DNA from 3 places in the Virgibacillus sp. genome. Region 2 is predicted to be linked to each of the others. Evidence: riboswitches for the same ligand, from Rfam matches in the RefSeq annotation. Region 2 holds a riboswitch; each other region holds the start of a gene.
The links. Region 2 has a riboswitch for thiamine pyrophosphate ahead of thiT (energy-coupled thiamine transporter ThiT). Riboswitches for the same ligand answer to the same signal wherever they lie in the genome.
Positions count from the first base shown of each region.

Region 1: it holds a riboswitch for thiamine pyrophosphate, as region 2 does, so the genes downstream of both, HLX49_RS12410 (PTS galactitol transporter subunit IIC) here and thiT (energy-coupled thiamine transporter ThiT) in region 2, are expected to answer to the same signal.
Region 3: it holds a riboswitch for thiamine pyrophosphate, as region 2 does, so the genes downstream of both, tenA (thiaminase II) here and thiT (energy-coupled thiamine transporter ThiT) in region 2, are expected to answer to the same signal.

Region 1 is NZ_JABXHF010000056.1:16,447-20,811, reverse strand. It holds partial or broken gene codB (cytosine permease) at 1-731, shown strand, start outside; gene HLX49_RS12415 (cytosine deaminase) at 734-2,002, shown strand; TPP riboswitch at 2,124-2,234, shown strand; gene HLX49_RS12410 (PTS galactitol transporter subunit IIC) at 2,572-3,921, shown strand; gene HLX49_RS12405 (PTS sugar transporter subunit IIB) at 3,923-4,207, shown strand.
Region 2 is NZ_JABXHF010000064.1:5,086-9,450, reverse strand. It holds gene HLX49_RS13325 (biotin transporter BioY) at 1-227, opposite strand, end outside; gene HLX49_RS13320 (3-ketoacyl-ACP reductase) at 723-1,445, shown strand; gene thiT (energy-coupled thiamine transporter ThiT) at 1,729-2,328, opposite strand; TPP riboswitch at 2,484-2,587, opposite strand; gene HLX49_RS13310 (M4 family metallopeptidase) at 3,177-4,365, opposite strand, start outside.
Region 3 is NZ_JABXHF010000047.1:9,759-14,123, forward strand. It holds gene HLX49_RS10980 (sensor histidine kinase) at 1-361, opposite strand, end outside; gene HLX49_RS10985 (response regulator transcription factor) at 363-1,016, opposite strand; gene tenA (thiaminase II) at 1,356-2,051, opposite strand; TPP riboswitch at 2,220-2,319, opposite strand; gene HLX49_RS10995 (copper homeostasis protein CutC) at 2,473-3,159, shown strand; gene HLX49_RS11000 (ABC transporter ATP-binding protein) at 3,387-4,365, shown strand, end outside.

The DNA of each region.
Region 1 (4,365 bases), on a different contig from region 2:
TACAAGGTTTATTGCAATACGAACCAGCTGAAACGATGAGTTTGGCCGTCGCACTTACGATCTGCATTGGTTCTTTTATAAGCGCAGGAACTTTAACACCTGATTTCACAAGATTTGCTCGAAAAAAACGTTCGGCAGTAGTTGCGACTGTGGTTGCTTTTTTCATCGGGAACACATTCATGTTTTTATTTGGAGCTGTAGGTTCTGTGGCAACGGGGCAAGCAGATATTTCTGAAGTTATGTTTATGCAAAATCTTATTTTACCTGCCATTATTGTTTTAGGGTTAAATATATGGACAACGAATGATAATGCCTTGTATGCATCAGGGCTTGGACTTTCTAACATTACGAAAATAGCAAAGCATAAAATTGTCATTTTTAATGGGATTATTGGTACATTAGGGGCCATGTGGTTATACAACAATTTTGTTGGCTTCTTAACGATTCTCGGTTCTGCTTTACCACCAATTGGAGCCATTTTATTAGCTGATTTTTTCATTCTTCGCCGCGGCCATTATCGAGCTTTCCATGAAATGACATTTACCGCTATCAATTGGATTGCATTTTTTGCTTGGGGAACAGGAATTGCTGCAGCAACTTTATTACCAGGTATCCCACCAATTAATGCGTTAATAGGTGCTGCAGTTACCCATGTTGTTGTTACGAAGCTTGTTGCTAGTGCAAAGGAAAAAGAAGTTATTCTAACCAATACAGAAAAGGTGGGGCAGTAAAAGTGATTATAAAAAATGCTAGATTACGCAATACATCTGGGTTATGGGATATTACTGTGACAGAAAAAAAAATTACATCTATTTCCCCTGCTAATCAGCAACAGCAGGTAGGAGAAATACTCGATGTCGCTGGCTCTTTAGTATTACCTCCATTTATCGAGCCTCATATTCATCTTGATACAACATTAACTGCAGGAGAGCCAAAATGGAATGAGAGTGGCACGTTATTTGAAGGCATTCAACGTTGGTCAGAGAGGAAGCAATCGTTAACGTATGAAGATGTGAAAGATAGAGCTACGCAAGCTTTGAAATGGCAAATTGCCCAAGGTATTCAGCATGTTCGCACCCATGTCGATGTAACTGATCCAAAGCTAACAGCACTACGAGCATTGCTAGAATTGAAGGAAGAAATGGCGGATTTTGTGAGCTTGCAACTTGTCGCTTTCCCACAAGAAGGTATTTTATCCTATCCGAAAGGGAAAGAATTGTTGGAAGAAGCTTTGAAGTTAGGTGCAGATGTAGTCGGAGGGATTCCGCATTTTGAATTCACTAGGGAATATGGTGTGGAGTCGTTAAAAATTGCCTTCGATCTTGCAGAAAAATATGAACGGTTGATGGACATTCATTGTGATGAAATTGATGATGAGCAATCTCGATTTGTGGAAGTAGTGGCGAAAGAAGCCTATGAGCGAGGGCTAGGGTCCAGAGTAACTGCCAGTCATACAACAGCAATGGGATCTTATAATGATGCATATGCTTATAAATTATTTCGTTTGTTAGAGATGTCGGAGATCAACTTTGTATCCAATCCACTTGTTAATATCCATTTGCAAGGGCGGTTTGACTCTTACCCAAAACGGCGTGGTTTAACTAGAGTGAAGGAGTTACTAGAAGCGGGTATGAACGTATGTTTCGGTCATGATGATATCTTTGATCCTTGGTATCCGCTTGGCACAGGAAACATGCTTCAAGTACTTCATATGGGGATACACGTCGCTCAATTATTAGGGTACGAGCAAATTGTAGATTCAATGAACCTCATTACAACAAACAGTGCTAAAGCAATGAGTCTTGAACAAGCGTATGGAATAGAAGTCGGAAAACCAGCTAACTTCATCGTTTTGGATGCAGAGAGTACGTATGAAGCGATTCGGAAACAAGCTATTGTCATGTATTCCATTCGCAATGGGAAGGTTATAGCAAAAACGAAGCCAAGTGAAACAACGATACAAGTAGGAACTGAGGAATATGTGGATTTTACTAGAAAATAAACAAGTGAAATGGAAAAGCCTGCTGGACGAATCCAGCAGGCTTTTTAAATGCGCATTGCTATAAAAACCTTGACACTTGCACGTGCCAACCGATATATTATCTATACAATTAAAAATGAAAATAGTTCACTAGGGGTGCCGCATTTGTGGCTGAGATCAACGTGTGACGTTGGGACTCTTGGAACCTGATCTGGCGTTATAAACCAGCGGAGGGAAGTGGCAGAAACTTTGATTCTAATATGGATTGGAGCAAATTGATTAGCTTAGAATTCGAATGCGATGTCACTTTTCCTCAGGGAAAAAAGTGGCATTTTTTATGCACAAAAATTTTAGGCTTTAAAGTCTAAGCAAAATGTAATCCTTTCGCTATGGAAATTTGTGGATAACTAAGCTTTCTATTCATGAAATCGTCTTAGCTCATATTGAGCAAAACTCGTCATCTCATAAAATTCACTTTTACCATTGGTAGAATGCTACTGTATTGGAATTCAGCTAGGTAAAAAGTTACGATGCTAATACGTTATCGATGTCGTACATGCAATGAGATATTGGCATGAGGGGGAGAAACAATGTCTGTTTTACAGTGGTTTGTTGACTTGGGAGCTAGTGTTATGCTCCCATTTGTAATTTTTATTTTTGCATTGATTTTGCGCACAAAGGTGAGCAAAGCTGTTCGCTCTGGGTTAATCGTTGGTATTGGTTTTATTGGTATTAATCTTGTTATCGGTCTATTAGGTGACAGCTTAGGGCCTGCAATTGAAGCTATGGTTGACAAATATGGTTTAGAGCTCACCATTATTGATGTTGGTTGGCCAGCAGCTGCAGCTATATCATATGGAACCGTTCTAGGCAGTTTGACGATTCCGATAGGTATTGCTATCAATTTACTTTTATTATCGATCGGATTTACTCGGACACTAAATATTGATATATGGAATTTTTGGCATACTTCTTTTACAGCCTCATTAGTTTTGGCGTTGACCAATCATTTCGCTATGGCTGTTGGAGTAATGATTGTTCATCATATAGTATTGCTTTTGCTTGGTGACTGGATTCAGAAGGATATCCAATCCTTTTATGGATTTAAACAGATTACTTTCCCGCATGGGGCTTCTGCTCCATCTTATATCGTAGCCAAACCTTTAAATTACGTATTTGATCGGATTCCTAAATTTAATAAGCTACAGGCAAATCAAGCTTCCATTCAAAAACATCTGGGTGTGTTTGGTGATAAGACAGTAATGGGGGTGGTCATCGGTTTATTTATTGGTGTACTGGCAGGATATGACCTTAAAAATACGTTAATTTTAGCAATGCAGACAGGGGCAGTGCTTGTCTTATTACCACGTATGGTTGCTTTATTAATGGAAGGACTTGCACCTGTTTCAGAAGCCGCTGGAAATTATATGAAGCAACGTTTTCCAGAGAGGAATTTATATATTGGAATGGACAGTGCTTTAGCGGTGGGGCATCCAGCCGTTTTATCAGCTTCTTTGTTATTAGTGCCCATCACTCTGTTTTTAGCCGTGATATTACCAGGTAATAAAGTGTTACCTTTTACAGACTTAGCGACGATTCCTTTTCTTATCGCTTTAATGGTACCTGTTTTTAAAGGTAATATAATTCGGACAGTTATTGGTGGAGCTTTTTATATTGGCATTGGTCTTTATATTGCAACTTGGGTAGCTCCTTTAGTAACAACGACAGCAATGAGTGCCGGTTTTAATATGGGAAATTATGGGGCGATTTCTTCGCTTGTAGATGGTGCAGTGTGGACAACTTTTCCTTTCATTTGGCTAACAGGAAGGATGCATTGGTTTAGTTTTATAGTTTTTGGGTCATTTATAATGGGTTTATTCTTCTATGTTAACAGACGAAAGAGACGCAAACATAAAAATAATTCCTATTGGAGGAAATAAAATGATTAAAATACTCGTAATTTGTGGTACTGGGGTTGCAACTTCTACAATGGTGAAAGAAAAAATACGTGAATGGCTAGAAAAAGAAAAGCTGATACATCAAGTATCGCTTTTTCAATCTAGTGTAGCAGAAGCAGTAAATCAATATGATATGTATGATTTTGTTATCTCAACGACTATTGTACCTGATGAAATGAAAGATTATGTGATTGACGGTACGCCATTCATATCGGGAATAGGGGTAGAGGAAATGTATCAAATAATTCGTGAAAAAGTATTTAGCTGAGAATAGAAATAGATATAATCTGCTGAATGATCGTACAGTTTATCGTACAAGCAGAACTACGGCTTACGTGATGAGAATGGGCTATCAGTCTTGTCTTTCTCAGGCTTTAAACAAACGATGCGGTTGGAAGGAAGTCTCATGTATTGAATACTCCCCTC
Region 2 (4,365 bases):
AAGCCAGCAAAAACAGGTACCCCTGCTCCTCCAATTACCGCATAGCAAATCATCGCTAACGCGCCTTGCTTACTGCCTAAAATAGTGGCGGTAATTCCGACTGCTAAAGTTTGTCCACTTATCGGTATGAGTGGTAGTGGTATTTCGATTTGCGCCAAAATAGCTGTGAGTGCTGCAAACAAAGCACAATTAAGCATAAAGCGAAGTCTTTTTCGTTGCTGTCCCATGTTAATAAAGCCTCCCATTTCCAATAAACGTTGATGTTTTTTCAAAATTGTACTTGGAAAAAAGGATATTGTCAACTTAATTTTCAAAAAAGTTTACATTTTGTATGAGTCTTTTTTCCGCTTATTCGTTCTATTAGGAAGAAGCAATAGGCTTATTCAACAGATGCCATCAATCTACCGTACCCAATTAATAAAATGTAAAGTGTACCATAGCTAATAATGGTTACTAAGATTTCTCTTTCGGATAAAAGGACCTTATTCTAAACCAACTGGCGATCTCCTTAATCCTATTAACGACTTTAGAAGGGTATGAGCAAATTTTCACGCGGAACGGGCTACTTCTACCTATGGGAGCGATTTTCCGAAGAATGGGAGAAAGTTAACCATTACGCTGGTTAACTTTCTAATGATAGGAGTCTGTAGTTTGAATCTATTCTTTCATATAAGATATACTTACAATACAAGTAAGAATCAATGGAGAGGGGATGGCTTACGATGGGGCAACAAATTAAAGGGAAGATTGCGTATATTACAGGTGCTGGTAGCGGTATTGGAAGAGCAACAGCACTTGCTCTTGCTCAGGAAGGTGTTCATTTAGGCTTAATAGCTCGTACGAAATCCAAACTGGAAGCTGTTGCAAGAGAAGTAGAAACATATGGTGTTAACACCAATTATGCTGTTGCTAATATAGCAAAGTTGGAAGAAGTAGAGGGGGCTGTTGCGGAGCTAGAAACGTCGCTTGGGTCTGCAGATATTTTAATAAATAATGCAGGTATTGGAGCATATGGTAATTTTCTAGAGATGGATCCAGAAACGTGGAAACAAACTTTAGAGGTGAATGTGTTCGGTACGTATCACGTGACCCGTGCCGTATTACCACATATGCTTAAGAAAAATCAAGGCGATATTATCATGATTTCCTCCAGTAACGGATTAAAAGGAACAGCAGGTTCGACTTCTTACAGTGCTTCCAAATTTGCCATTCAAGGTATGTCCGAAGCTTTAATGCAAGAAGTACGCAGAAATAACATTCGCGTTTTCACATTAAATCCAAGCCTTGTTGCCACAGAGCTTGCTTTCGGCGAAAAGTTAGCGGAGAAAAATGACGATAAGTATATGCAAGCCGAAGATTTAGCTGAATACATGGTAGCGCAATTAAAATTGCATCCGAGAATGTTTATTAAACAGTCGTTACAATGGGCTACGAATCCGTTCTAAAAACCAACACTGTTGCGGCAGACATTTAACAAAAGCCATTGCAACAGTGCTTATGATTGGCTTTTATAAAATTTTGTCCATTTTCAGAGACCGTTACTAAATAAATCATTCATTATCCTAAGGTCTACTCTGGCTAATCGAGATAACGAACAGGGTGTTAACTTGCAGCTAACGAGCTGATATAAATACTTGGTAAGTAACTTTGATAGCCAACGTTTTTTAATGGAAAGGCGTTGGCTATTAATTACGGTAAATAGTTTTCATAAAAAGGAAACGCTTATACTTAGGATGCTTTCTTCACCTGTTTTTTAGTCATAAGTGTTTCTGCTTGCACTAACCGAGGAGCGCTAGCTAAAATTACCGCTAAAACAATAGCACAAAAAACAAACGCACCTACAAAAGTCGTTCCATTCGCTATAAATGAATAAACGAGTGGCGACGTACCCTCAGGAGCAGATTCACCCCAAAAGATTACACCTGCAAGAAAATGCCAAAAATACCTTGCAATACTACCCACGAATGTCGCAGCCACAACCCATGCCAAAGCGGTTTTTTTATACCCTTTTTCAAAACTTTTCTGAATTATAGAAGAGAGTAATCCGGCAAAACCAACGCTAGCAAAAGCAATAAAATATTCAATAAAAAATTGCAATGGTGTCAAATAGTAAGCATCACCGAGCATCACCTGTAACAACCCCCATAAGAAACCCGCTAATATCCCTGCTAGCATTCCTCTCCGAAATGCAAGAATAAATATGGGCACCATAGCAAAAGAGATCGATATAGCTGGTGATAATTTAATCGAAGGAAGAAAATCCAAAATCATTGCAAATGCTGCAAAAAATGCTGCTTCAATCATTACTAATAAGCGAATATTTTTCATTAAAAAAGCTCCCCTTTCACGGAAACCCCAAGGGAAGCATCATTGTTCAGCGTAGTTGTTCATTTATGTGTAGAAGGTAAATGCTTATAAACGTCCGCTTTACATTCAGGATCTTCCTTGCACCTAAATCGAACTAGCATTTTATGAATAAACCTAAACATTGTTGTCCACATCCCTACGCAAGTGCTAACTAAACAGGTTCAAAGGGTCTCGAACGATTTCGTTCCATCTCAGCAAAATAGCTCCCCTTGTGGTTTCTATGTATATGATTTTCATCTATTATAAGCGATAAATTGTTCTTTGAACAGCTTTTAGCTCCTTTATACACCAAAATTTTTTTAGCAACAAGTCGTGTTCAAATAAATAGTCAGGGAAATGAAGCTAACTTCTTAAATTATCGAAGAGGTCGCGCACATTCCTCATGTTGGCGATAGCTTTTCACCATTAAAAAGACATGTCTGATATACGCATCAATGACCTACCAAAGTCAAAGAAGTATATCTGACATGCCTACATCCAGAGTAGAGAGCGAGTGCATAACTAATTTTCCGTGTACTTTAAATGAAGTGCGTTTGGCATAGCAATTAGAAAAATAAACGATAAAAAAGTGATAAATACCTATTCATCAATCAATCTATGTTTATAACGATCACTACTTCGTGTTTCATCGTACCAAGCAAATGAGTCGCCAATTTCAGACGGATGAATTCTAAAGCTACCTCACGAGCAAAACTCCAGACTCAAAAGTAACAGCCTATGCTTTTCTTACCATTACGCCTTAACGCCATTCGTAAATAACCTGTTTTCACACTAATTTGCACTTCAAATTCATTCTTTACACCTTTTTATTAGTTTACGCCAACGCGCTCCCACGCACGAGCAACTTCCTGAGCAGCGCTTTCCCCATACAAATCTTGAGCGGATTGAATGAGTGCTTGTCTTGCATCTTGGAAACTACTATTCGGCGTTAAATAGGTCGTTAATGCACGATAATAAACTTGTTCCGCCTTACTTACACCTATACCATGAACAGTGAAATAAGCCGCTTTATTCGGAATTCCACTATTGATATGAACTCCACCCCAATCACCGTCTCGGGTGTTTGGTAAATGTTGATAATCGTTCATATGATCTGGCTGATTATACCTTGTTGGGTTTGCCAAACTGCGCAGTGCATCCCCTTCAATACCAGGTGTAAATACATCTTCACCAATTAACCAATCACCATCTACAAAATAGGCAAAAACATCAGCAAACGATTCATTTAACGCACCAGATTGGTTGGCATACACAAGATCAGCTGTTTCATCAATTACCCCATGTGTAAGCTCATGAGCTACAATATCATTTGCACCTGATAACGGAGCAAATCTTCTTCCGTCTCCATTACCGTAAATGATTTTATCACCAACCCATACCGCATTATTATAATTATTTCCATAATCGACAATAGACCGAATTGTTGCACCATTGTCGTCATAGCTGACTCGACCAAATGTATTATAATAATAATCAAATACTTGTCCAGCATAATAGTGAGCATCAACAGCTGCCTGTTGTTCTTCATTCGTAAAACGATTATCTTCATCTTTCACATACACACCTGGAAGATTTCTATCGCCTCTTCCTTGATTCGTGAACGTTTCAATAACGCCATTCATTCGTTTTGTCGTATCATAGAGATAGTAGTCCCCTTGATGATAAAACGTATTTAACTGTCTATGATGTCCAAGGGTACCTATTCCACTTCCAGTTGAGGCAAATTCTTGTGCCTGATTGATTGCTTTTAAAACCTCTCCACTCTCTGCATTTACCCAAATATTCCAGTACGCTGGTTTCGGTTTGGCGAATTGAAGCTCTACGCGATATGCTAACGTGTACTGTTTATTGTCATCGTGATAGACAACTAAATCAGCAGTTTCTTCCAGTGTATTGAACGTTTCTCCAGTTAACGACGCCATTTTTTTATTCGCTTCACTACGTTTTACATCAATGTGCTTCCAAGCATTATTTATTGCCTGCTTTTTGGTTAGTTTT
Region 3 (4,365 bases), on a different contig from region 2:
CGTTACTTAAATCTTCATTAAAATTATCGTATACGACATGTCCGTCCTGGTTACTAATACGAAAAGTAAGTTCTCCACCAGATTCATAAATGGTTAAGGAGGAGGCAACGGTTATGAGTAGCTCTTCATTGGATATTGATTCCTTGTTTTTTTCATCAGCGAAGAAAAAATCCGATACGGAAGCCTCTCGTAGTTCTTTTTGTAGCGAGTATCTTAAAATATCATTTTCCTCAAATACAGAAGTGGCTTCGCGCTTGATAGAATCTTGAAAAGCGGAGTCAATTAATATATAACTTCCAATGCTGAAGCAGGAGACAGATACGATCATCGTGGAATAAAATATTTTCCAAAATAACTTCATGCTATACCTCTAGTCTATAGCCCACCTTATAGACTGCTACGATTTTATCCTTTAAACCAAGCTTTTGTCGCATGCGTTGCACGTGCAGGTCAATCGTCCTGCTTTCGCCGACAAAATCTTCTCCCCATACTTTCATAGAGATGTTACTCCGAAATAGAGCAATATTTTTATTGTTGATAAATAATAATAATAAGTCGTACTCTTTCGCTGTTAGATTAACAGTTTTTCCTGATTTGGTTACGACTCTGGAAAGCGTATCTATTTTTATATCAAACAATTCTATAAATTGTTTGTTTTTATCATATCTGCGTAAAACAGTTTCCACTCGGGCTAGTAATTCTACGATTTCAAAAGGTTTCGTTAGGTAGTCTTCCGCTCCAAGCTTTAACCCTTTTACTTTATCCGTTACATCTGATTTGGCAGTTAAAAATATGACTGGTATATCGTAAGGCTGGATATATTCTAGTAAATCATAGCCATTAATTTTGGGGAGCATAATATCTAAAATTGCTAAATCAAAATGATTTGCTTCAATCATATCAGCAGCTTGTTCTCCATCATAGGCACAGAAACATTCATATCCTGCATCTCCGAGACTCATTTTTATTAAGTCAGATATTGGTTTTTCATCTTCAACGATTAGTATTCGAACCATTGGGCAAACCTCCCTCTCTTTCATTATAAATTATCTGTGTAACAATGTTGTATCATATCTATCTGGTATATATATCCTTTCGAAATCTATAGGTTATAATAGGCTGTTAGCAAGCTATTGTATCGTTCTACCTAAGGAATAAAGAAAGCTACGACATGTCACCAAGTCTTTATGGTGATAGCCGTAGCTTTTAAATGATGAGCTTTACATTTTTAGGGCGGATTTTTATGAAGTTAAAAATCTGTAGATCATGCCGCCTGATATTGGTCCAAAATAATTATTGCTTTTTTAGTTTATTGCTTTTAATAGTCATTTCAACGGATAAAGATTTGCAAAGAATTATAAGTTTTGGGCAGCAACAGGGACAGGCCACATGGCTTGATGTTCTGCCATGTCCCAGAACATATATTCAAAATAGCTCGTTTTCACAACGATATCTTCCAAGATGGTTAACTCGTGTTCTGGTTTATCTTCCGCAATTGTATTAATTAAATCAATGCAATCGTTAGCCAGTGCTGTAAAATCTTCGGAGGAATACATTTGTACCCAATTGCCATAAAATTCATGTTCCAAGGCGTTTGGCCAGGCTGCCAATGCTTTGCCAATGTAATTATAACTCCAAGCACAAGCGAGTACGGCGGCGACTGTATTTTCTATGCCACCTTGTTGTGCCACATTTAGCATATAACTTGTGTATGCAGTCGTTGTTGCCGCCGCTTCTGTTTCTTCTAATTCATCAGCAGTTATGCCAAACTTGCTTGCATAGTTACGATGTAAATCCATTTCCATATGCAAGGTTCCATGAAGTAAATTGGCAAACGTTGTCATTGTTGATAAATCATGTGCTTTCGCGCTTCCTAGTGCAAACAAGCGAGAATATTCTATTAAATAAACATAGTCTTGCTTCATCCAGTGCTTGAACTTTTCCTTATCAAGCCAACCTTCTCCTAACCCTTTTACAAACGGATGCTCCAAATAGGATTTCCAAATTGGCTCTACCTTTTTCCATAAACGATCTGTAAATAGTTGTTGCATAATACTATATTCTCCTCTCGATAATTGAAATTATTTTAATGCTAGAGAAGATGTGGAAACAACAAACCTTTGTAGTTCAGGATAAGACGTACTTGCATCTGGAGAAAATAATAATCCCCATTCTACGATGTAAATAGAATGGGGAAGTGATTGCCTGATTATTACTATTCATGCAAGTTGTCACTTCCCTACGCTAGTACAAACTAGATCAGGTTCAAAGGGTCAAGTTTCCTTTCTCAGCAATAAAATTGCTCCCCTAGTGAGATATATAATAACACTATGTATTGCCATTAAAGCATAGATGGTAGATTTAGGCAAAGGAAGTGAGGATAGTAGTAGGTTCTTTGCATCTTTTTGGTCTATTAAAAGGCGCTCTCATCAGGTAGGATAAGGGTATTGTGTGTAAAGGAGAGGGTTGTTCATGCTTTTAGAAGTTATTGCTACGAACTTAACGGATGTGATAGAAGCAGAGCAGTATGGAGCAGATCGGATTGAACTTAGCCCTGCGATGGCAGAAATAGGGCTTACACCAAGTTACGGTTTACTAAAAAAAGCGGTTGAAGCTGTCCATCTGCCTATAAATGTCATGGTTCGTCCGCATAGTCAATCATTTGTATACAACAAATACGATATAGACACGATGAAGGAAGATATAGATCTGATTAAAAAGATGGGTGCAAACGGTATCGTTATAGGGGCATTGACTGCTGAAAAAACAGTTGATGAGGAAGTGTTGAAACAGCTATTAGATGTGGCTGATGATTTAGAAGTAACTTTTCATCGGGCGTTTGATTTTGCTCGTGACCAAGAAGAAGCGTTAGCATGCTTGGCACAATATAAGCAAATAACGACAGTGTTAACTGCAGGAGGTAACTATAAAGCACCTGATGCAATTCCGCAGCTACAACGATTGATTCATTTGGCTGCGGATACACATGTAAATATGATGGTGGGGCATGGTTTAAAGCCAGCAACCTTTGCTGATGTATACGAGCAAGTGAAACCCCATGCATTCCACTTTGGTTCTGGCGCTAGAAGGAACGATTCATTCGCATATAAACTGGATCGCAGCAAGATACAACAAATAAAAAATATACTCCAAAAATAAATCTGACATAGGTAGAGCCTGAGCTTATTAAACAAGCTCAGGCTCGCTTCATGCATTATTTTTTTGATTGCGAAAATTCCTTTAAATTAAATGATTTTATTGATTTATTCAGAAAAATAGAATATAATACAATAACAACAATTGATGAAAAATTAAGTAAACTATGTATATTTTTTATCTATATTCTAGTTTGCTTCATTTTTAATGAAAGATAAAGGAGGGGGATCATGAACAACAAATTATTAGAAATTAAAAATTTAAAAACATCTTTTAGAATAGATGACAATTATTATGCTGCAGTAGATGATGTTTCTTTATCTGTTAATAAGAATGAGACATTGGCCATTGTAGGAGAATCTGGTTCTGGGAAAAGTGCCCTAGCTTTTTCTGTTATGGGGTTACATACGAAAGCAAAAATAGAAGGAAATATTTATGTTAAAGGACAAGACATTGTAAATATACCAGCAAGTAATTTAAATAAGCTACGAGGAAATCATATGTCTATGATTTTTCAAGACCCGTTAACAGCGTTAAATCCGTTGATGACGGTGGAAGATCAAATTGGGGAAGCTTTATTATTACATAATCGACAGTTATCGAAAACGAAACGAAAAGAACGAGTGATTCACTTGTTAAATCAAGTTGGTATTCCTCGTCCGGAGTACACTTGTGAACAGTATCCACATCAATTATCTGGTGGTATGAGGCAGCGAGTGATGATTGCCATCGCTATTGCCAATAAACCAGAACTACTCATTGCTGATGAGCCTACTACAGCGCTTGATGTAACGATTCAAGCCCAAATACTTGGGTTAATGAATGATTTAAAAGAACAAATGAATACAGGTGTTATTTTAATTACCCATGATTTAGGTGTTGTCGCTGAAATGGCGGATCGTGTAGCCGTTATGTATGCAGGGCAAATTGTAGAGATAGCGGATGTTTATACGTTATTTCAAAAACCGCTTCATCCATACACGAGATCCCTATTAAATTCCATTCCGGGAGAAGATAGTATGCATGACAAACTCCATGTCATTCAAGGGATTGTTCCGTCCTTGCAAAATCTTCCACGAGAAGGGTGCCGATTTAAAGCACGAATTCCTTGGGTTAGTGAGGATGCACATGAAGAAGCTCCTGAGCTACATGAAGTGGATACAGGTCATTTCGTACGCTGTACTTGCTACAAACATTTTTATTTCCCTG